DNA from 2 places in the Bacillus sp. V2I10 genome. Region 2 is predicted to be linked to the other one. Evidence: riboswitches for the same ligand, from Rfam matches in the RefSeq annotation. Region 2 holds a riboswitch; the other holds the start of a gene.
What was found. A riboswitch is a leader RNA that binds a small molecule or an ion and turns the genes downstream of it on or off. The one in region 2 is predicted to bind cyclic di-AMP.
Positions count from the first base shown of each region.

Region 1: linked by a shared signal. The riboswitch ahead of QFZ72_RS16965 (hypothetical protein) and the one ahead of QFZ72_RS05125 (potassium channel family protein) in region 2 are both predicted to bind cyclic di-AMP.

Region 1 is NZ_JAUSYV010000001.1:3,351,362-3,363,632, reverse strand. It holds gene QFZ72_RS17000 (TVP38/TMEM64 family protein) at 1-115, shown strand, start outside; partial or broken gene QFZ72_RS16995 (four-helix bundle copper-binding protein) at 252-575, opposite strand; gene QFZ72_RS29560 (response regulator transcription factor) at 785-1,222, shown strand; partial or broken gene QFZ72_RS16990 (winged helix-turn-helix domain-containing protein) at 1,235-1,393, shown strand; gene QFZ72_RS16985 (YdhK family protein) at 1,698-2,288, shown strand; gene QFZ72_RS16980 (response regulator transcription factor) at 2,552-3,250, shown strand; gene QFZ72_RS16975 (HAMP domain-containing protein) at 3,247-4,029, shown strand; gene QFZ72_RS29555 (histidine kinase dimerization/phospho-acceptor domain-containing protein) at 4,017-4,355, shown strand; cyclic di-AMP (ydaO/yuaA leader) riboswitch at 4,598-4,747, opposite strand; cyclic di-AMP (ydaO/yuaA leader) riboswitch at 5,118-5,269, shown strand; cyclic di-AMP (ydaO/yuaA leader) riboswitch at 5,300-5,457, shown strand; cyclic di-AMP (ydaO/yuaA leader) riboswitch at 5,538-5,686, shown strand; gene QFZ72_RS16965 (hypothetical protein) at 5,792-6,178, shown strand; gene QFZ72_RS29550 (potassium-transporting ATPase subunit F) at 6,300-6,380, shown strand; gene kdpA (potassium-transporting ATPase subunit KdpA) at 6,399-8,075, shown strand; gene kdpB (potassium-transporting ATPase subunit KdpB) at 8,196-10,208, shown strand; gene kdpC (potassium-transporting ATPase subunit KdpC) at 10,246-10,830, shown strand; gene kdpDN (KdpD-like non-kinase potassium sensor) at 10,887-12,038, shown strand; gene QFZ72_RS16935 (CBS domain-containing protein) at 12,054-12,271, shown strand, end outside.
Region 2 is NZ_JAUSYV010000001.1:1,007,877-1,020,147, reverse strand. It holds gene QFZ72_RS05170 (YusU family protein) at 1-228, opposite strand, end outside; gene QFZ72_RS05165 ((2Fe-2S)-binding protein) at 252-983, opposite strand; gene QFZ72_RS05160 (ABC transporter ATP-binding protein) at 986-1,795, opposite strand; partial or broken gene QFZ72_RS05155 (FecCD family ABC transporter permease) at 1,869-2,925, opposite strand; gene QFZ72_RS05150 (FecCD family ABC transporter permease) at 2,925-3,926, opposite strand; gene QFZ72_RS05145 (ABC transporter substrate-binding protein) at 4,169-5,170, shown strand; partial or broken gene QFZ72_RS05140 (acyl-CoA dehydrogenase family protein) at 5,318-5,674, opposite strand; gene QFZ72_RS05135 (ZIP family metal transporter) at 5,756-6,481, shown strand; gene QFZ72_RS05130 (TrkH family potassium uptake protein) at 6,515-7,822, opposite strand; gene QFZ72_RS05125 (potassium channel family protein) at 7,850-8,506, opposite strand; cyclic di-AMP (ydaO/yuaA leader) riboswitch at 8,605-8,749, opposite strand; gene QFZ72_RS05120 (response regulator transcription factor) at 9,029-9,709, opposite strand; gene QFZ72_RS05115 (sensor histidine kinase) at 9,713-11,074, opposite strand; gene QFZ72_RS05110 (dicarboxylate/amino acid:cation symporter) at 11,203-12,271, opposite strand, start outside.

The DNA of each region.
Region 1 (12,271 bases), 2.3 Mb from region 2:
GTCCTATGCTGTTTATCAAGTCACAACTGTAAGTGTGCAAGGAAAAATAATCCTGAGTTTAGCTGCTTGTTATGGGATTTTTATTTGCTATAAAAAGATAAAGAAAATGAAGTGAGGACCTATAAAAAGAAGAGAACCCTCTGTTAAAAAGGTCCCACATTAAGAAAGTTGATCGATACATCTAATTAAACGTGCCATAAAAACAAGCACCTGAATGAATAAACAGGTGCTTTTGAAGTTGCAAGTATTTATTACGCTGCCATTTTCCGGCATTCTTCGGCACATTTATAACAAGCTTCGGCACATTTTTGACAATGATCATGGTCGTGTTTCTTACACTCATTCCCACATGCTTCACAAATCTCTGCACACAATTGGCATATTTGTTGAGCAAATTCGCTGTTTCTCATCATAGCTTAAGCTGCAAATGAACAAATATCAGCACATTCTCGATCAAGGCGAATGCATTCTTTCATCATGTTTACATCTTCTTCTGATAAGCATTTGTCGAAACAAACATTACAAGCCTCAACACATTCCAAACAGGCTTTAATACATTCATAATGGTTCTGCATGTTAACATCTCCTTTTAATTCGCTTACGCCTACTATATTTCCCATTCAAAGAGATATAAAACTTAAAATTGGTCCTAATGAAAAACTCCATTAATTCTGCACAATTACAATTCATAATAAGCTAATGAATGAATTGAAGGGAAGGGAGATTCTTTGAATTCAATTCTATTAATTGGAGAAGAAACATATAATCAAAACACTTATTACCGATTCTTGTAAAGAAAGGGTTTCGTGTTAAACAAACACTGGATTTACTTGAAACAACCGAGCTTCTTCATGAAGATGCCATAGACCTTATTTTATTAGATGTAAAAGAGGAAACTCAATATGGAACAGAATTTAGCCATAAAACAAGATCGATTTCAAATGTCCCTATCTTTTTAATATCTCCTAATAAGAATAAAAATGATATCTTGAATGCATATCACTCAGGAGTAGATGATTTTATTAGCAAACCATATGATATTGAATTACTATTGGCTAAAATAAACACAGTTTTAAGAAGAACATATAGAAATTCCGCTTTAAAATTTAAAGGCCTTGAATTAGACGATAAATCGTATGAAATTAAATATCAGGGTGAATTAATCTATACCACTAAAAAGGAATATTTCATTATAGTAAATTTTCTGCAGAATATTAACTAAGTTTTTTCTAGAGAGGAATTAATCATGCAATTCTGGGAATACAAGTATACCGATACTCGGACGGTTGATTCACATATGAGGAATATAAGAGAAAAGTTGCGAAGCGTTCAGTTTCCTGTAGACGAGCACTTGAAGACTGCAAGGGGAATCGGATATAAATGGATTGAATAATCCTAATATAAAAAATAGTATGAGGTCGATTGGGAGCTTTTAAAATTAATTTGTTATAAAGAATGCTGTTTGATCCTATTAATAGTTGTTCATGGTTATTTGAATAGCCAGTGAATATATGAATAATTATTGGGTTATAGCATCAGGAAGTAATTAGTACTTTCCTAATTTGGAGAGGATTTATGTTATCAAATGGGGAAACAGAGTATAGTGCTCTTTTTTGTATTGACCTGAGCGCACTCCACACTTTCTGCAAATCTTATTGTTATGATATTTATTAAACTATAAAGGAGGACATTTTAACATGCTGAAAAAAAGAATGAATAAATCCATGAGCTTATCATTATTTGCAGCCCTTTTCTTAATTTTGGGTGCCTGCTCAAATGATGATGAAAACACTGAAAAAAAAGAAAACACAGAAGAAAAAGAGAACATGGAAGGCATGGATCATAGTAATATGGACATGGACAGTTCCGGAGAGGTACCAGAAGGTTTGAAAGAAGCAGAAAATCCAACTTTTGAAGTTGGAAGTAAAGCGATTATTGAATCAGATCACATGGAAGGCATGAAGGGTGCTGAAGCAACAATTGTTGGTGCATATGATACCACTGTTTATACGATTTCATATACTCCAACAACTGGTGGAGAAAGAGTGGAAGATCATAAGTGGGTCATTCATGAAGAGATTAAAGATGCAGATGAGGAGCCTTTCGAACCAGGAGCAGAATCTACAATAGAGGCAAGCCATATGGAAGGTATGGATGGGGCTACAGCTGAAATTGATTCAGCCGAGAAAACGACAGTGTATATGGTTGATTTCACACCGACAACCGGTAAAGAAGAAGTTAAGAACCATAAATGGGTAACTGAGAGCGAATTATCTCCGGCTGACTAAAATTAAGTCAATGTATTTTTAAAAGAGCTTATTCCTAATATAGGATAAGCTCTTTTTATGTAAAGTATATTAGCAAATAGAAAAAAGAAAAATTGAAGAATATATTTAGAAAGTCCATAATTTCTTTAAATATACATTTTATATTAAGATTATTCAGGGGAGAAAATTCTTAATCTTAATCCTTTTTTTATCGGAGGAAGTCAATATTATTAGATAATCAATAAAATTCAGCAGATAAGTAAATTTCAATAGAGGAGACATTGATGAAAAAACTATTAATTGTAGATGATGAATGGAATATGAGAAATCTATTAAAGATATATCTCTCAGCTGATTTTTCAATCTTTGAAGCAAGTGATGGAGAGGAAGCTATAGACTTAATAAGGACTTCACAATTTGATCTTATCATTTTAGATATTATGCTGCCTGGTATGGATGGGTGGAAAGTTTGCAGTGAAATTAGGAAGATCAAATCAACGCCAATTCTTATGCTTACTGCAAGAAATGAGCTAAAAGATAAGGTTTATGGTCTGGAAATTGGTACGGATGATTACTTGATAAAGCCATTTGAGCCTGAAGAACTTTCTGCCAGGGTCAAAGCATTGATAAGAAGAACGGAAATGAATATTGAGGAGTCTCAAGCTGCTCTTTCCTTTGGGAATGGTTTTTTTACCCTTAATACAGACGGCCGTATAGTCACAGTAGCTGGAGATACATTAGATCTTACGCCAAAAGAATTTGAATTGCTGCATACAATTGCAGCAAATCCTAAACGAGTTTTTACAAGAGAAGTGTTATTAGATGTTCTTTGGGGTTATAACGACTACAGAGATACAAGAACGGTGGATTCTCATACCAAAAATATTCGTGTTAAGATTAGGGAAAAAGGCCAGGATTATAATCCGATTCAAACCATTTGGGATGTGGGATACAAATTTCAAGAGCCGGATGAATCTCTATGAAATTAAATAGTATTACCGTTAAGCTTGGCGGGATCATTATGATTCTTTTCTTGGCAGTTTTATTTCCGATGGTTTATACAATCGATCAGTTATTTAGAGGTTTTTACTATAATCAGAAACAAGAGGAAATTAATTATTTCGCCAGTAAATATACAGAAACAATTAAAGATGTTGAAGATGAAAGTTCCTATCATATGTTTGAAATGTTGTCTAATATCAGTAACTCGGATTTATTTGTTTTTAATAGAGAAGGTAAAATACTAAAAAGTACAGGAATTATGGATTTTAGAGAAGGAAATGAGGTAAAAGAAGAAATTTTGTCTCCTATATTAGATAAAAAGGATTTAAAAATGGAGTATAGCGATAGAAAGACGGACAATCGTTATTTAATAGCTGCTAAACCAATCATAATAAACAATGAGATAAATGGCGGATTAGTAGTTGTTTCGAATATGGAGAGCATTAATTCTTCTGTAGAGCAAGTACGTTCTTGGCTTTCAGTTTCGGTAATAGGGTCACTGCTAATAGCAGTAGGTTTTATATTTTTTCTATCGCGTAAATTATCAGCTCCTCTTTTACAAATGGAGCTTGCTACGCGAGAAATAGCAAAAGGAAAGTTAACGACTAAACTTATTCATTCTTCTCAAGATGAAATTGGTTCACTTGCTAAAGCCATTACAGAACTTGGGAATGAGTTAGAAGAGTATCGTACAAACAGAAGAGAATTTTTTGCGAATATCTCACATGAGCTGCGAACACCAATCCAATCTCTTATATAAAGGGATACGCACAAGTTATAAATAAAGGTTTATATAACGATGAGAAAGAAAAACAGCTTTATTTAGAAATTATTAGTGATGAAGCCACTCGTTTAACATCACTGATAAATGATTTATTTGAATTAGCAAAAATGGAAGAGGGTAAGCTGGATTTACATTTTGAATGGCTTGATTTATCCGATATTATCTCCAGTTCAGTTAACAAAGTACATTTAAAAGCAAAAGAAAAAGGGATAAAATTAGAAATGGATATTCCGCGTAATTGTCCACTGGTTTTTACGGATGGCAGGCGGTTAGAGCAGGCATCAACTGCATCTTCTAATTGATCAATTGTTATCGTGACATGTTTTAAATTCCCTTCAAGATCTACAAATTGCAAGTGCAGTAATTCTACATGTGTTTCTGCTATTTCTCTATGGATTTCTTCTAAAAGTTCAATCGCTGCTAACATAAGATCACCTCGATTTTTTTTATGAAACTAAATACATTTGTTTTAGAAATCGAAGTTTAGTATCGCTAGTATCATAGGGCTGCTGTCTTATCAGCAAACTCTATAATGATCGCACCTTCCTCTCTCCAACAACGCATACGGGGTTAGCTGACGGATTAGGACGGTTAGAGTCGCCCTGCCAGATATTACTTGGCTTCCCCCATGCAGCAAAAGCTATGCTGCTGATTGGTTTCCCCGCTCCAAAATAGGATTCTGCGATTTAGGAATAAAATTGTTCCTATCATATACTTGGAAATCTAAGCTTGTAAAGAGAGGGATTTAGCTTGTTTTTCTCCAAAATTCTTGTTTTTTCCATATTCTCTCTCTTTATCTCGCAATCTCTCTCTTTCTTGCAAAATAAGAAAATGAAAATAAAACTGTGTTTACATAAACTTTATAATTTGAAATTCTATGTATATTTAGAGAGATTAATTTATAATACATACGTATTCAGCAGTAAAATGATGAATTAGTTAGTGTGAGTCCTATTTACTCTGATTTTTGAATTTATTTGAGGATATTTACATATTTTTTGCGATTTTTCAAACTTTTTACGTTCTTTACAACCAGCATACACAGGAGTAATATTACTCTCATGAAATGCAAATCGCTTAATCCTGAATGGAGCGGGGGACCCAATGAAGTGTGATTTCATGCACGCGGGGTGAATCGATCGCAAACAGCGAAAGACGGGCAACTCTTATGCCCGAACCCGACAGCTAACCTCGTAAGCGTCATAAGAGAAGGGACGGTGTAAGAACCAACGATTTTATAAATTAAATTCTATAATCGCTTAATCCTATTAGTAGGAGCGGGGGACCCAAGTTTTTGTGACACATCGTCACTAGGGGTGAGTCCATTTGAATCTTCAAATGGTAGGGCTACTCTCAATGGCCCGAATCCGACAGCTAACTTCGTAAGCGTTCGAGAGAGGATACCTTTGTGAAGAACACTGCGTGTAAGCCTCAGTGTTCTTTTGTGCGCTTTGTTAATGTTAAAAAATTGAATAATTTCAAAAAATACCTAATCGCTTAATTTCTTTTGAAATCGGGGGACCCAATTTTGTGTGACGAATTGTCACTAGGGGTGAGTCCATTTTAAAAATGGTAGGGCTACTCTCATAGCCCGAATCCGACAGCTAACTCCGAAAGCGTTGTGAGGGAAAATCAAAATCGCAGTGGTAAAGCACGTTTATTTAGTGAAGCCTAAAGCCACGGAAGAGATCCCTCTTCCGTGGCTTTTTTGATGTTTCCGAAAGGGAAGGGAATGTGAATGTCGACAATGCTCATATGTATTCCAAGTTATTCAAGGATTGGGTGCTTGGAGGGAATTGATCCGGAAGTATCATCCCTGGCATTTATTACGGGTGATTATAGTGTACAAAGTCATTTGAAGAAGCGGGGATTTAAAGACATTTACTTTATTAAACAAAATGCTCAGTATCTTTTGATTCACTTACCGGTAACACGAGTTTTATTACTAGAGGATAAGATTGCTGATACGTGCAATCTAATTCAAATTCTTCAAGCGAGTATACGCGCTCCAATCACGGTGATTACTAGAAATTCTCACTATCCGACTAAGCTGTATGAGCTGATTGGAGCAAAACAAGTTCTATATTCAAAACAAGATCACTTGGGTTATTTTCTGAATCAATGAGAAATGGGGGAACCACTATGCTTGATGGAATCATGATCATCATATTTGCAACTCTTACACTGACAATGGCCGGGTTCGTTACATGGTCTAGTCATGTTGTTAAAGAAGGAAGTGAAGAGAAATGATGATCGTTTTAGCAGGCTGCATTGTAGCAGTAACCATTTATTTATTATATGCATTAGTAAATCCAGAAAAATTTTAACTTGCGGAGGGAAAGACGTTGAGCGTACTATCCATCATTTCTATCATTCTTACATTAACGGCAGCCGTGCTGCTGGCAAAACCAATGGGCCTCTATATTGCTCAGGCTTTTAACTACAATTCTACTAAACTGGATGCCGTATTTCATCCATTTGAAAAGGTAATTTATAAAATCAGCGGCATAAAAGAGAAAAATCAAACCTTTAAACAATATGCAATTGCACTCCTATTAACCAACATATTTATGATATTTATCGTTTATCTCGTATTTAGGTTTCAAGGAAGCTTGCCGCTTAATCCTAGTAAAATAGCAGGAATGGATCCAACTCTTGCTTTTAATACAGCCATCAGCTTTATGACTAACACAAATCTGCAGCATTACAGCGGAGAAAGCGGATTGTCTTATTTATCCCAAATGCTTGCGATCACCTTCATGATGTTTGTGGCACCGGCTACAGCATTTGCAGCTGCAATTGCTTTAATAAGAGGTCTTTCAGGAAATAGCCTTGGTAACTTTTTTGTTGATCTAATTCGATCGATCACTCGTGTTTTCTTGCCGATTGCTTTTGTGACAGCTCTTATATTCGTTTTCTTAGGGGTTCCGCAAACGCTTGATTCAAGTGTTACTGCAACAACAGTAGAGGGCGCTGAACAAACGATAGCACGGGGACCTGTTGCCTCCCTTTTGTCCATTAAAGAGGTTGGCAATAATGGCGGAGGATTTTTCGGAGTAAACTCAGCACATCCATTTGAAAATCCAAATGGGGTGAGTAACCTGCTGCAAATTCTATTGATGCTATTAATTCCAACATCCCTTCCGTTTACCTATGGAAAAATGGTTGGCAACGCTAAACAAGGGAAAATTCTTTTTGCGGCAATGGCGATGATTTTTGTGGTATTTCTTGGAACAGCGCTCCTTTCGGAATTCCAAGGCAATCCAAGATTATCAGAATTAGGTCTCGAGCAAACGGACGGAAGCATGGAAGGAAAAGAAGTTCGCTTCGGTACCGTACAGTCAACACTTTACGCGATTGTCACAACAGCATCAGAAACAGGGGCAGTCAATACGATGCATGATACCTTGTCGCCAATTACAGGGATGCTTACATTATCAAACATGCTGCTGAATACGATATTTGGCGGAGTTGGTGCAGGCTTTATGAACATCATCATGTATGCGATGATTGCAGTTTTCCTATCAGGATTGATGGTGGGGCGCACGCCAGAGTTTCTGGGCAAAAAAATAGAAGGAAGAGAAATGAAACTAATTGCAGTTACGCTGCTTATTCACCCATTTTTAATTCTGGCTTCTACTGCACTGGCTTTATATACACCTCTAGGATCAGGCGGGATTTCAAATCCGGGATTTCACGGCTTGTCTCAAGTGCTTTACGAGTATACATCTTCTGCAGCCAACAATGGTTCAGGATTTGAGGGACTCGGTGATGCGACTCCTTTTTGGAACATTTCAACCGGCATTGTCATGTTCATAGGCAGATATTTTGGAATCATTGCCATGCTTGCGGTTGGAGCATCATTGGCATCTAAAAAACTTGTACCAGAGACAACAGGCACATTCCGTACAGACACTAGTTTATTTGGAACGATCTTTGTCGGAGCCATTTTTATAGTATGCGCTTTGACATTCTTTCCAGTTTTAGTTCTTGGGCCTGTTGCTGAATTATTAACATTATAAAAATTTATTGGAGGATCCAAAATGAGCAAGCCATCCGTTTTGACTGAAGAAAAACTTGAACGTGTCATCCCTATAAAACCTGATCTGAATCATGATAAAAAGCCTGATAAAGAAAAATCTATGGATAAAGCGCTCATCACAAAAGCGATAAAAGATTCATTTTTTAAACTGGATCCGCGAATCATGGTAAAGAATCCGATTATGTTTATTGTTGAAATTGGGTTTGTGCTGACGCTGTTTCTGACTTTTTTACCGTCTGCCTTTGGGAATAGCGAAATAGATGTCTGGTTTAACCTGACCGTTTCAATGATTTTGCTTTTCACTGTGCTGTTTGCCAATTTTGCTGAAGCTCTTGCAGAAGGCAGGGGAATGGCTCAGGCGAATTCCCTTAAGAATTCGAAAAAAGAAATGAGAGCCAACAAAGTAAAACCAAATGGAGAAATTGAACAAACAGATTCAACCGAGTTGAGAAAAGGGGATGTAGTGATTGTTTCACAAGGGGAGTTTATACCAGGTGATGGAGAAGTCATCTCAGGGCTTGCGTCTGTCGACGAGTCAGCAATTACTGGAGAATCTGCACCAGTCATAAAAGAAGCTGGAGGAGATTTCAACTCAGTAACAGGCGGAACAAGAGTGGTGAGCGACCAGATCAAAGTAAGGATTACGAGTGATCCTGGTGAATCATTCCTTGATAAAATGATCTCCCTTGTTGAGGGAGCACAGCGTCAAAAAACACCGAACGAAATTGCGTTGAATACCGTTTTAACGAGCCTGACGCTTATTTTTATGATTGTCGTTGTAACATTGCCTTTTTTCACGAATTATTTAGGATTTCAGCTCGAAATTCCTGTTTTGATTGCCTTGCTCGTTTGTTTAATTCCAACAACAATAGGGGGCTTGCTTTCTGCAATTGGTATTGCCGGCATGGACAGGGTTACCCAGTTTAATGTGATTGCGATGTCAGGGAAAGCGGTAGAAGCAGCAGGAGACATTAATACCATTATCTTAGATAAAACAGGCACGATCACGTTTGGGAACCGGATGGCAAGTGAGTTTACTCCGGTCGGAAATCAAGCTATGCAGGATCTCGCCCAGTGGACGGCCATCAGCTCGTTAGAAGATGAAACGCCTGAAGGGCGTTCTGTTCTTGAACTGCTGAAAAAGAAACAGCTTTCCTATAAGACGGATATCGCGATAGGCGGAACATTTATCGAATTTAAGGCAGAAACGCGGATGAGCGGAATGGACCTGACTGATGGAAGAGTGGTCAGAAAGGGAGCAGTAGATGCCGTTAAGAAATGGGTGTCTTCTATAGGGGGTACGATCCCATCTGATTTAGATAATAAAACAGAGGAGATTTCAAAGGCAGGAGGCACACCGCTTGCGGTTGCAATGAACGATCAAATCTTTGGTTTAATTTATTTAAAAGATACTGTTAAACCTGGAATGAAAGAGCGTTTTGACCAGCTGCGGAGCATGGGGATTAAAACAGTCATGTGTACAGGAGACAATCCGCTGACAGCTGCGACCATTGCAAAGGAAGCGGGTGTTGATGAATTTATTGCGGAATGCAAGCCTGAAGACAAAATTGAAGTGATTAAATATGAACAGTCACAAGGAAAGCTTGTTGCCATGACTGGTGATGGAACAAATGATGCACCAGCTCTTGCACAAGCGGATGTAGGACTTGCGATGAATAGCGGAACAGCGGCAGCAAAGGAAGCTGCCAATATGGTTGATCTTGATTCCAATCCTACTAAAATTATTGAAGTCGTCTCAATCGGCAAGCAATTATTAATGACGCGCGGTGCGTTGACAACGTTCAGTATTGCAAATGACATTGCAAAGTATTTTGCGATCATCCCTGCCATGTTTATGCTTGCGATACCGGAAATGAATGTGCTTAATATTATGAGACTTGATTCCCCAATCTCAGCGATTCTTTCAGCTCTGATCTTTAATGCTGTTATTATTCCGATTCTGATTCCGCTCGCGATGAAAGGGGTAAGCTACAAGCCGATGAGCTCGAATGCATTATTAAGCAGAAACTTGCTGATATACGGGTTGGGTGGAGTGCTTGTGCCGTTTATTGGAATCAAAGTGATTGATTTAGCTCTTGCGCTTATTTTATAGACTGATATTTAAATAGGAAGAAAAGAGGTATTTTAAGATGGAAGAAAGACAATCAATTGTTGGTCCGATCATCCGTATGACCGTGTTTTTAATAGCGATATGCGGCATTCTTTACCCGCTCGCCGTAACAGGCATTGCTCAGGCTGTTGCACAGGCAAAAGCTGATGGAAGTTTGATTTATGATGAAAGTGATAAAGTAATAGGTTCAGAGCTTATAGGGCAATCATTTACTGGGAATGCCTATTTTCATGGCAGAGTTTCAAGCATTGAATATAACGGTGCAGGTTCGGGATCGAATAACTATGCGCCTTCAAATGAAGATATGATGAAACGGACGCAAGAATCAATTGATGAATGGAAGAAAAACAACTCTGAAACACCAATCAGCGATGTACCAAATGACCTTTTGACGAATTCAGGTTCTGGGCTGGATCCTCATATTAGCCCGGATGCTGCCTATGTTCAAATAAAGCGGATTTCTAAAGAAACAGGTATTGAGTCATCGAAACTAGAAGAATTAGTGAAGAAACATAGTCAGGGCAGAGAGCTTGGTCTTTTTGGAGAAGAGAAAGTGAATGTTCTTCAATTAAATTTAGATTTAAAAAACATGATAAATGAATGATGAGTGCACCTCAGCTAGATTCAGCTGAGGTTATTCATCTTCCTGAGGTGAGAGGGATGAGTAAAAAACATCCATACTTTAGAAGGAAAACTCCGCAAGAACTTTTAGATGAAATTGCTGAATCAAAACGGGGAAAGTTAAAGCTGTATGTAGGTGCGGCGCCTGGGGTTGGAAAATCATATAAAATGCTTCAGGATGCCCATGATTTAAAGATGGAGGGAAACGATGTTGTAATTGGTCTGATCGAATGCCACGGAAGAAAAGAAACAGAAGAACTGATTAAAGATATTAAAATGGTTCCTCTGAAAGAGATGAAGTATAAAGGAAGTATTTTTAGAGAGTTGAATGTAGAGGCCATTATACAAAGAAAACCAAAGGTTATTGTAATTGATGAGCTGGCCCATACCAACATTCCGGGCTCAAAAAATAAAAAGAGATACATGGATGTAGAAGAAATCTTAAATGCTGGCATTAATGTGATGTCTGCGGTAAATATTCAGCATTTAGAAAGCGTTCACGATATTGTACAGCAAATAACGGGAGTGGCAGTAAGAGAGAGGATACCGGATTTATTTGTTCAGGATGCCCATGAAGTTCAGCTCATTGATGTTACTCCTGAAACCCTTCGGAAGCGGCTGGAAGAAGGGAAAATCTATGCTTCAGAAAAAATTGAGCAGAGCCTTACTCATTTTTTTACAGTTACCAATTTATCATCTCTAAGAGAACTTGCCTTGAGAGAAGTAGCAGATGATGTAGACGAAAAAATGGAGCAGATCAGCGGGAATTTGATGAACGGCCCAATAGGTGTTCATGAAAAAATCCTGGTATGTGTAGGGTATGGACCAACTGCTGAGAAATTAATCAGAAGAGGATGGCGGATGGCGAACCGGCTAAAAGCACAGTTGTTTATTCTGAATGTAACGAAGAATTCCCCTGAGGCGTTTACACAGGAAAAACGGGAAAGAACGGAGCAATGGAAAATACTTGCCTCTCAATTTAATGCTGTATTTTTGCTGGAGCAGGAAGGCAGCCGCAAGCCTGCTCAGGTCATTATTGATATTGCAAAACAGTATCACATTACACAAATTCTTCTCGGGCAGTCAGCGAGAACAAGATGGGAAGAGATTAGAAAGGGTTCCATTGTGAATACCATTATGAGAAAGACTGAGAATATTGATATTCACATCGTGTCAGATGGACAATCTTAAAGGAGTTAAAATAAATTGAATATTGCTTTTTTCCTAATACCAAAAAAGGAAGTTGTTTATTTAAATATACATGCCACCATGAGACAGGCGCTTGAACGAATGGAATATCATCGCTATTCAGCCGTACCATTGCTTGATAATAAGGGGAAGTATATAACAACACTCACAGAAGGAGATTTATTATGGAAGCTTAAGAACACACCTGATTTAAATTTTCATAATACAGAAAAAAT
Region 2 (12,271 bases):
CTGTTCATTCAGCTGCTTAATTTCAGAAATAAGCTGTTTGACCTTTTCTTTCTCTGCCGGATACGTTTCATTCCAATGCTTCGCAAGCGGCGGCATGGACTTGGCAATGTGTGAATAAATCACCCAGCTTTTCACTTTTTCCTGAAGCTCAGGCGTCGCCTCTCCAAGAAGCAATTCAGTGTATTTTTCAATCAGGCCATTCAGCGGTTCTTTAAGATTTTCCTGCAACAAAATCTCCTCCTCATCATCCATTAAGTTAAACAATGCTTCGGACAAGTACTGCAGCGATCTCTTTTCTCAGAAGTCAGATAGTAAAGACAGCATGTTTGTCTCGTTACTTGCCCTTGTTCTCTATAGAAAGGCAAGAAAGGGTTTTTCATTCCTTCTCCGAAAAGTTCTCCGTCTGCTTCTTTCACTACATACATATAATCCGCTTGTATTTGCTCTATCGTAACATACTCAGGTATGTTTGCAAGCAGCGTGTTATACATCCATACAACGTAAAGGAAGATATTCTCCCAAAGGATCAGTTTAGAAATTCTAGCTTTCTCTGACACGATAGTCACAATTTTACTTAAGTGATTCCGAAATAACTCTCTCAGAATTTCGTCTCTCCACGCATCTCTGCTTTCTCCAGCAGAAACACACTCCAAAGAATGAAAGTAAAAAGAAGGGAGCCATAAAGGATCCAAATCATCAGTCTCAAGTGTTAAATTTAAAGGGTCAGTATTCATCTTTTTCCCAAAAACAGTCATGGAAAAAAGAGCCATAGCTGCAAGAAAGGCGTAACGTTTAACAAGCATAGACCCTGTAACATTCAATCTGTCTGAATGAATTCTTGGCTGGATCTTAATTAAGTAACTTGAGAGAAAATCAGATTCCAGCAAGTTTGCCGCTTCTATCGATATTGCTGATTCACTTCGACCTAAACTCAGCCTGAATCTCGATAAATGCTCGAGCTCTTCTTTTGAAAAATGGTTCATGATTAAATAGCCGCCTCTTTAATAATGCACCGGCCTCTTCCATGCGGAATGCACAGAGGAGTTCCAAATAGCGGATCCATTGTAACTTCGCAGTTCATTTGAAAAACATCCTTCACCAGATTGCAATTAATAACATGTTCCGGTCTGCCTTCCGCATAGATTTGCTTATCCTTAATAGCGACAATATGGTGAGCATACCTGCAGGCTAAATTAAGGTCATGAAGAACCATAACAATCGTACGCTGTTCTTTTTCATTCAGCTCAAATAACAGATCCAGAATTTCGATTTGATGAGTCATATCTAAATAAGTCGTTGGTTCATCAAGTAAAATAATATCCGTATCCTGAGCTAGAGTCATGGCAATCCAGGCACGCTGACGCTGTCCGCCTGACAAGGAATCAACCGGTCTTTCAGCAAATTCCAGCATTCCTGTAGCATCTAATGCGCTCATAACTGCCTTCTCATCTTTTTCCGTCCATTGTTTGAGCCAATTTTGATAAGGATAACGGCCTTGTTTGACGAGCTGAAGAACCGTCAGGCCTTCCGGTGCAGCAGGACCTTGAGGCAAAATGGCAAGTTTCTTTGCCACTTCCTTTGTGGGAAGCTTCGCAATGGCTTCTCCTTCTAAAAGAACTGCGCCTTTTTCAGGCTTTAAAAGCCGTGCAATTGAACGCAGAAGCGTTGATTTTCCGCAGCCATTGCTGCCTATGAATACAGTGATTTCGCCTTTTGGAATCTCTAAATCGAGCTCATTAATAATGGTTGTTTCTCCATAAGACAATGTGAGCGCCTTTGTTTTAATAGCTGTCATTTACTATCCACTCCTTTTCACATAAGGATTAATTATTAGCTGCGGGATGAATTTCAGATGCTTCGGAAACAGCCTAGTTATTTCTGCTTCTATAAAGCAGGTAGATGAAATAAGGTGCCCCGATCGCTGCAGTGAAAACACCTGCAGGAATTTCAAGCGGAGCAAAAAGGGTTCTTCCAATCAAATCTGCAACCATAACGAGCACCGCTCCGAGCAATGCCGATACAGGAAGTAAAGCACCGAAAGATGACCCTACGAGTCTTCTGGCGATATGCGGGGCAATGAGACCTACAAACCCGATTCCGCCCGCAAATGCAACAGCACTTCCTGTTAATGCAGTTGCAATCAGACAGCAGAATAAATCGATTGCGCTGTACGGCGCTTCCCACACCAGCTGCAAGCTCATCCCCTAATTCCTGAATGTTCACGTTTCTAACAAAAATAAAGCTGATGATGACTAATACGATTGTAATAGGCACCATAATCTTTACTTGATCCCAAGTTGCGGAATAGACAGTTCCTGTAATCCAAATATTTGCCTGCGCCGCGCGGTAGATCGGCCCTTTTATCATTAATAAAGTTGTAAGAGACTGAGCAAGCATAGAAAGTCCAATTCCGACCAAAACGAGTCTTATAGAAGAAGAACCGCCCCTCCATGACAAAATATAGACTAATAAGGCAATGACTGTCGCTCCTATGAAAGCTGCAACCGGCATCCACTGGATCGGTACAGTCAAAGTATTATTTTTATCACTGAATATGGCTAAAAACATCACAACAGCGACGGAAGCTCCGCCGGTAATACCGATGATATCGGGAGATGCAAGCGGATTGCGGATAATCCCCTGAAGAATGCCGCCTGCAACAGCAAGTGATATTCCGACCATTAAAGCAATCAGGATTCTCGGCAAACGGAAGGACTGAATGACAAGCTCATCCATCTCTGTTCCGTATCCAGCCAGTGTTTTAAGCACCTGAATCGGGCTGATTCTCAAATCACCCATACCTGTACTGAAAAGAAAGGTAAACGCAGTGACAAGGAGCAAAACACAGAAGACCGTTAAGGCTTTTTTATCAATAAGGAAAGAAATAAACCCTTTTCCTATTCTAAAAGATTGATAGCTTTTCATTATTTCTGGAACCCCCTGCGCGCGATGTAGATGAAAAATGGTGTTCCGACAAGAGCCGTCATCACTCCTACCGGCACTTCTTCAGGCATCGCGACGAACCTGGCCCCAATGTCAGCCGTCACTAAAAGCACTCCTCCGAGTACTGCACAATAAGGAAGAATCCAGCGGTGATCATTCCCGACAAAGTAACGGGCAATATGCGGAATGACAATCCCTACAAATCCAACAGGACCTGCAATCGCAACTGCTCCTCCTGCAAGCAGAATAATAACAGCAGCCGTCATTAATTTGACGGTGCCTGTTTTCTGGCCGAGCCCTTTTGCGACATCTTCACCCATCATCAGCAGGTTGACCTTGGATGCAAGAAAGACACAGATAACAAAAGCAACTCCAATATAAGGAAGCACGCTATAGAGAAGCTCAAGCTTCCTTCCCTGAACAGAGCCGGCAAGCCAAAATAATACTTGATCCAATGCAGCTTCGTTACTCACAAGAAATCCTTGAGTCAGCGAGGAAAACAAAGCAGCCATCGCTGCTCCGGCCAATGTAAGCTTCATTGGTGTTAATCCTTCTCTCCCAAAAGAACCTGCAAAATAAACAGTGAAAGCAGCTGCTGCCGCTCCTAAAAAGGAAATCCAAGTGAAGGCCTGCAAAGAGCTGACGCCAAACATGGATACGGCAATCACAACAAAGAATCCCGCTCCTGCATTAATCCCGAATACGCCCGGAGATGCCAGCGGATTTTTAGTAAGAGCCTGCATCAGTGCCCCTGCAACAGCAAGGCTGGCTCCAACAACAACAGCTGTTGCTGCTCTCGGAAGCCTTACTGTTTGAATAATTAAATGTTCGTCAGAACCATTAAAATTTGTAAGCGCATTAATGGCTGTTTCCCACGAGGTTTGTGTATAGCCAAGCACGACACTTGCACAAATACTCACTAAAAGCAAAATAAAACCAGTGATAAGTCCAGCTATTTTCACTAAATTAGTCTGTAATAACATATTTATACCTCTTGATGTGAAACCATCACTTCTTAATATTTTTCTAAAGCTATTGTAACAAAGTCAATTGAATTTGAAAATCATTTTCAATTAAATATTGACAATCGAAATCAGAAAAATTAATATTTTATTCGTAAATGAAAATCATTTTCAATTAAATATTGACAACTGATAGGAAAAAAATTAATATTTAACTTGTAAATGAAAATCATTATCAAATGAAAATATGGGGGTAACAACAAATGCAAGCTACATATCAAAAAGCATGGCTGTCACTTATTGCAATCGTTTTATCAGCAGTACTTCTAGCAGCATGCGGAAACAACGAGAAAGATAAAACGGCTGATGATACTGGCAGCAAAGATAAAGAAAGCGAAGCATATACTGTTGAGCATGCAATGGGCACAACTGAAGTTAAGAAAAAACCTGAAAAGGTTGTTATTTTAACAAATGAAGGAACAGAAGCTCTTTTAGCTTTAGGCGTAAAACCTGTTGGAGCTGTTAAATCCTGGTTAGGCGATCCTTGGTATGATCACATTTCAGATGAAATGACAGACGTTGAAGTTGTTGGTGATGAGAGTGCACTTAATGTAGAAGCAATTGCTGCATTAAAGCCTGACTTAATTATCGGAAACAAAATGCGTCAGGAAGACCAATATGAAAAATTAAGCCAAATCGCTCCTACTGTTTTTGCTGAAACCCTTAGAGGCGACTGGAAGGAAAATTTCAGCTTCTACGCTAAAGCATTAGACCGTGAAGAAGAAGGCAAAAAGGTACTTGCTGACTATGATGCCCGCATTGCGGATATTAAAGCAAAAGCCGGCGATAAACTAGATCAAGAAATTTCAGTCGTTCGTTTCATGGCTGGAACAACTCGCATTTATTATAAAGACACATTCTCTGGTGTCATCCTTGAAGAGTTAGGATTTGCACGTCCTGCAAACCTTGAAAAATTATTCTCAGACAATCCGGACGACTTATTCGTTCGCGAAGTAACAAAAGAATTAATTCCAGAGATGGATGGAGATTATTTATTCTACTTCACTTATGCTCCTGCTGAAACAAAAGCGGATGCTGAAAAACAGGCAGAAGAATTTACAAATGATCCGCTTTGGAAAAATCTTGATGCAGTAAAAGCAGGCAAAGCCTACCAAGTTGATGATGCGATCTGGAACACGGCAGGCGGTGTAAAAGCTGCTAACTTAATGCTCGACGAACTTGAGAAAATCGTTCTCGAGAAATAATTTTGTCTCCCAACCAATTTATATACACTAAGAAACCCTTTTAAACGAAAAAAGTCTTCCACCCGGAAGATTTTTTTCGTTTTCTTCTATATATATGCATTCTTAACAGATCCCTTAGATTCAACAATTAAATCATAATATTTTATGGCCAGATTCAACCTGAGACAGAAGATATCCTAAAGCATATGAATAGTGATAATCTGCCTTTCTGTTCAATTCAGGAATGTTTTTATGCAGATAGCCGACAATCCCTGTTTGATAGGTGTCTTGGATTGTTTTTTTATACCCCTCGTTCAGCCAGACTTCCGAGACAACATTTCCAAATTTATCATAGCTGATAAGCTTTGGCTGTCCCTCTCTATCCGTATGCGCTGCACGCTGATCAATTTCTTCAAAACAAAGCATTTGAAATTCTGACAGTCTCTGAACGGTATATTCATAAAGCTCTGCATCCATAAATTTCTTCAGATTAAACAGCAAATTAGCATCCAATTTAATTAGCATCTCTCCCAATGACTTTTTGCATTTTTTGTTAGATATTTGGTAAGCTAACGGTAGATAGTAAGTTAGGAGGGAATCAGTCGAATGCTGCAGGCTGCGATTTGGGGAGCTTTTGCTGGTTCCTCTATTTTATTGGGTGCTTTGCTTGGCATCTATAAGGAGATACCGCGCAAGGTTTTAGGTTTTATTATGTCATTTGGAACGGGTGTCCTGATCGGGGCAGCTTCGTTTGAACTGCTTAGGAAATCAGTGGATGGCGGAGGAATGCTGGCAGCATCGGGCGGATTCATTTTTGGATCTTCAACATTTACAGTGTGTGAATTGCTGATTACAAAAAAGGGCGGAAGCGACAGAAAACGCTCAAAGCAAAACCCGGAAAATCACTCAGGAGTATCCATTTTTATCGGAACTGTCATTGATGCTATTCCTGAGTCGGTTATTATCGGCGTCAGCCTGCTTCAGGAGAATACAGTCAGCTTCTTAATGGTGACAGCTGTTTTCATCAGCAATTTTCCGGAGGGTCTTTCAAGCTCTGTAGGATTGCGTAAAGATGGCTATTCCAAAAAAAAGATTCTTTTCATGTGGCTGATCGTTTTACTTCTTTCTTCCCTCAGCTCATTTCTCGGCTTCTCGCTGCTGCAAAATGCAGACACTGCAGTGATTGCATTTATTGGAGCCTTTGCAGCGGGCGGCATCATTGCAATGGTGGCCTCGACGATGATGCCCGAAGCATTCGAAGAAGGGGGCCCAATCGTAGGTTTGATTGCTTCCTTAGGTGTACTTGCTTCGTTAATCCTCTCAAATCTATAATACAAAAGGCTTCGCATCTGCGAAGCCTTTTTCTCATCCTGTTAATATGTCTTCATTAGGATATTTAATTTTTTGTTTTTGGGGTTTAGTCAGTGTAAATAAAAGCGTAAGCGGCCCTACTTTTCCAATAAACATGATCACGATAATGACTTCTTTTCCTAGATCCGTCAGGTTTCCTGTAATCCCCATCGATAAACCTACTGTGCCGAAGGCTGAAACGGTTTCAAACAGGATTTCCATAAATGTTGCTTTTTCAGAAATGGTCAAAACAAAAATCGCTATTATAACAAACATTAAACTGAACATTGCAATCGCCAGCGCTTTTAGGATATAGCGTGAATGAATGCTTCTTCTTCCAATCGTAATATCTTCTTTTCCGCGTAAAAAGGTTATAGTAGCGAGCACGATAATAATTGCTGTAGTAAGCTTAATTCCGCCAGCAGTTGAAGCACTTCCCCCGCCGATAAACATCAGAATAATCATGAGGAATAGTGTGGCCTCATCAAGGCTTGCCATATCCAATGTGTTAAAACCTGCTGTTCTTGGTGATACCGCCTGAAAATAGGAGGCAAGCAATTTTCCGCCTGATGAAAGCTCTCCGAGAGTTTCAGGGTTTGAGTATTCTACAAAAAAGATGAACAACATGGCAATAACATTGATTACAAGAGTGCCGACAAGCATGATCCTCGTATGCAGGGAAAATTTGCTGAACTTTCTTTTTTTCCATACATCAAGGAGCACAGTAAAGCCGATACCTCCAATAATAAATAAACAAGAAATCACAATATTAACCAAAGGGTCATTCACATACCGTATTATATTATCTGGCCATAGGGAAAATCCGGCATTGTTAAAAGCTGAAATGGCATGAAAAAAGCTGAAGAACAGCCCTTTTGACCAGCCGAACTCCGGCACCCATCGAAAGGATAAAAAAACCATGGCGATGAATTCAATCATGATGGAGAATAAAAATAAGTATTTAACAAGATTTACAACTCCGCCAATCGAAGTCTGATTAAGTGCTTGCTGCATCACAAGCCTTTCTTTAATGCCTATCTTCTTTCCCAAAACCATATAAGTCAGAATGGCAAATGACATGATTCCAAGTCCGCCAAGCTGAATGAGGATAGCGATAATCGTTTGACCGAATGTCGTAAAGGTGCTCCCGGGATCAACGGTTGCAAGACCTGTAACGGTCATGGCAGAGGCAGATATAAATAGCGCATCAAGCCATCTGATGGAATCATGAGTCGCAATCGGCAGTTTTAAAAGCACTGCTCCAAGAATAATTCCAGCTGCAAATACGATGACAAGCAGCTGAGAAGGATTAAAGCGAATCATTTTTTGCAGTTTTTGTGCTCTGATCACCTACATCCCCTCCTCCTCGAAACGGCTGATGTCCTTATTTCGTCCAATCACAAGCAAAATATCACCTGATTTGATAGATTCTTCGGCAGGAGGCGAAACAATCATCTCTTCATCCCGCTGAATCCCGACAATATTACATCCATATCTTGCTCTAATATCTAAATCAATCAATGTTTTACGATGTATTTTTGCTGAAGCAATCAGCTCTACCATGCTGTATTCCTTTGAAAGCTCAATATAATCAATCATTTTTTCTGAAATAATATGATGGGCAATCCGCTTTGCCATGTCACGTTCAGGATGAATGACTTTATTTACACCTATTTTGTCTAAAACCTTCTGATGGTAGTCATTTTGAGCTTTTGCCCATACTTGCGGAATCTCCATTTCTTTCAGCAGCAGAGAGGTTAAGATACTTGCTTCTATATCATCTCCGAATGAAACAAACGCGTGGTCTACATTGCGGACGCCAAGCTGTTTCAGTGTCGCTTCATCTATCGCATTTGCCTGCACAGCAAGTGTTGCATATTGAGAATAATATTGAACCTTTTCATCATCTTTATCGACCGCTAAAACTTCAATCCCCAACTCATGAAATTCTTTTACAAGACTTCCTCCAAAACGCCCAAGACCAAATACAGCAAATTGCTTTTTCAACAGGATTTCCTTCTTTCGATACCAATTTTTGCACACAAAAAGACACAGAGGTCCCATGAACCGCTGTGTCTGATTTTTAAGATCACATTAGTTTCATTATCCTCTCTCAAGAACGCTTGCGAAGTTAGCTGTCGGGTTCGGGCAATGAGAGTAGCCCTACCTGTAAAGGATTCACCCCAAGCTGCAAAAGATGCCAGCAAAATTGGGTCCCCCGCTCCGTAATGGATTAAGCGAATTAAGAATATCTGAAATGTATTTATGAAAGTATCTTACTCCTGTTGAATAGGACAGTAAAGAGCCAATTTTTGCAGAAATTAGTTATAATTGATCAAATATAACCGTTTAAGCGCTCTCAAGTCTCATTTGCTCAGCATATCTGTTTATTTTAGATTCTTTGCAAGGCTGAAATGATGCGAGGAAGTTGTGGTTTAACAGCATATGTTTAAATCAAAGTTCTATCATCTAAAATTGCAGCTCTATCATTAATTTGCAGTTTTATCAGCAGAAGAGTTTGAATTGGTTTTAATTATTTTTTTCATCTTTCCACTTGTACCCTGCTCCCCAAACGGTTTGAAGGTGATCATCAATTGGAAATCCCGTTTTTCTCAGCTTTTCTCTAAGATGACGCACGTGGGAATCTACCGTCCGGTCCTCCGTACCTGCATCATAACCCCAAATAGTCTGAATTAAATGCTCACGATTAAATACTCTGTTTCGGTTCTTTAAAAAGATGCCGGCAAGCTGAAATTCTTTTGGAGTTAAAAGGATAGGCTCATCTTTATAGCTCGCTTCCTGGCTTCGATCATCCCATTTAAGACCCCTGTATTCTATGGCTTGATTATTTTTGACTCTTCTTAATATCGCTTCTATTCTTGCCAATAATTCCGTTTCATTAAAAGGCTTTGTTATATAATCATCCGCCCCTGTCTGCAGTCCTTTTACAATGTCCTCTTTTTGGCCGCTCGCAGTCACCATTATAATCGGAATATCTGAAAAGCTTCTGATTTCTTTACACACTTCAAAACCATTCATTTCAGGCATCATAAGATCAAGAATCATAAGGTCAGGTTCTTCTTTTTGAACAATATCAATAGCGTGTTGTCCTGATGAGGATTTTATGCACAAATACCCTGCAGGTGCAAGATAGAGGGCAAGCAAATCCAGCATCAGTTCCTCATCATCTACAAGCAAAATCTTTTTCATCGTTTAATCCTTTCTAAAGACAATGATAATGGCCGTTCCTGTTCCAAATGTACTTTTTGCCCGGACTGTGCCGCCAAGAGCCTCCACAATTTCTTTTACGATCGCAAGGCCAAGACCTGTTCCTCCGCTATGGCGGGACCTTGATTTATCAACGCGGTAAAGTCTGTCAAACAGATATGGAAGATCTTCTTCAGGAACACCTATTCCTTCATCTGAAATGACAACTTTAATGATCCCGCCTTGTTCAAGAACCCTGATTGTAATGGAAGTCCCTTTTTCAGAAAAATGGATGGCATTGTCCATGATGTTGAGCAGCACCTGTTCGAACCTTGCAGGATCTATCATATGATGAACAGAATAATCCGGAAAAAGAAAATTCACTTTCCTATTTTCTTTGATTAAGATGGGATTTACTTTCGCTACTGTTTTTTTAATAAAGGAGCAAAGATCGATCCGCTCTTTTTCAACCTGAAAAGAATGCTGATCAAGCTTTGCAAGCTCAAATAAATCCTTTACAAGCTTCGATAAGTACTCTGTTTGTTCACTTATAATAGATAGATAGTTCACCTGGTCAGTTCTTGCCAGATCAGGCCTCTTAGCAACATCTGCATACCCCTTGATATACGTAAGGGGGGTACGCAATTCATGGGCGATACTTGCCAGGAATTCATTTCTTTCCTTCTTTAGATGCGATAAATCATTCGCCAGTTTTTGGATAGAAACTCCTAGCTCGCCAAGTTCATCATTTCTTTGCATATGTAAGTTAACTGTAAAATCCCCCTCACTAAGGCGTTCAGTCGCCTGCTTCATGGAGAGCAGCGGTTTTGTCACAATCTTTGACAAAAAAACAACCGCAATGATAGTAAGAATAACAGACAATGTACCAATAAAGATAAAGTGGTCATTTAATCTGGAAATCATCAATTGAATGGAATCTGTTCCCTTAAACATATAGACAAAGCCTATTGTTTCATCGTTTATACGGACCGGGCTTACTGTCCAAATGAAAGGACTGGCTTTCCAGTTCGCAGGCTCTTCATCATTTTCCACTTTATGATTGTTGATTACTTTCTGCATGAATGGATGAATCTCATTTGAAGAATGCATCACTTCTCCTTCTGCATTTGTCAGCACAACATCCGTATCTGCTTCAGATTCCATTAAAACAACATGCTGCATCGTTGTTTCATCATTATGCTTCAGAAGAACATCACGGTGGCTGTTGCCTCTTGCCTGTAGAGCAGAAACTTCTTCATTTACTCTCGTATTGACTAGATTCTGATATAAAAATAAAAAGAGACAGGTTTCTACTACAAGAATGATCGTAAAAAATAATAGCCCAATTTTTATAGCAAGCTTATTCATTTATTAAACTCCTTATTGTTGCACCTCTTTGTTTTACAATACCAAAAAAATTTGCATTTTTCGTGCAAATTAAGGTAATTGAACTTTATATGTAAAAAAAGGCGACCTGCTTAAGGCCGCCTTTCTCATTATGACATTTTTTCTTCCATTTCAGGAATTTTCAAGTCTCCATATTTCTTTTCTGTTTCTGCTACAATCACTGCACATGCCGCATCTCCTGTGATGTTAACTGCTGTACGAGCCATATCCAGCAGACGGTCTATACCGATGATCAAGGCGATGCCTGCTACAGGAAGGCCTACTGAGTTTAAAACCATCGCAAGCATGATAAGTCCAACTCCTGGCACACCGGCTGTTCCAATTGAAGCGAGAACAGCTGTAAGTACTACTGTCAGCAACTGAGTGAAAGAAAGATCAATATTGTAAACTTGAGCGATAAAGATTGTTGCTACACCCTGCATAATGGCCGTTCCATCCATATTAATGGTTGCGCCGAGCGGCTGAACGAAACTTGAGATCGGCTCTGGAACCTTCAGACGCTTTTGTGCTGTTTCCATAGATACAGGAAGTGTCGCATTACTGCTTGATGTACTGAAAGCTACTGCCATGGCAGGAGCGAAATTTTTAAAGAACCAGATCGGGCTTTGCTTTGCCAGAAAAAGAATGGATGAACCATAGGTGACAATAGCATGAATCACAAGTGCAAGCATTACAACTCCCATGTAGAGTCCCATTGCTTTAAGGGCGTCTAAACCTTGACTGCCTACGGCAGTAGCGATAAGACCGAAAGTACCGTATGGAGCGAATTTCATCACTAGATTTACTAAATACATCATTAAATCATTGCCTTGCTCAACTACTTTAAATAAAGTATTTGCTTTCTTTCCAAGAAACGTGATGCCAAGGCCAACAAAAATTGAGAAAATAATAATTTGCAGCATATTACCATCGGCAAATGCTTTAACAGGATTCGTTGGAATCATATTTAAGAATGTTTCTGCAACAGATGGAGCTTCTTCAGCTTTATATTCAGCGGACTTTGTATCGAATTCACCCACATTGCCGGGCTGAATTGTCAGTCCAAGGATTAAGCCTATAACAATGGCTACTGCTGTTGTTACTAAAAAGTAGGTGACCGTTTTAACACCTATTCTTCCTAATTTCTTTGGATCTCCTAACCCAGCAACTCCCAGAGTA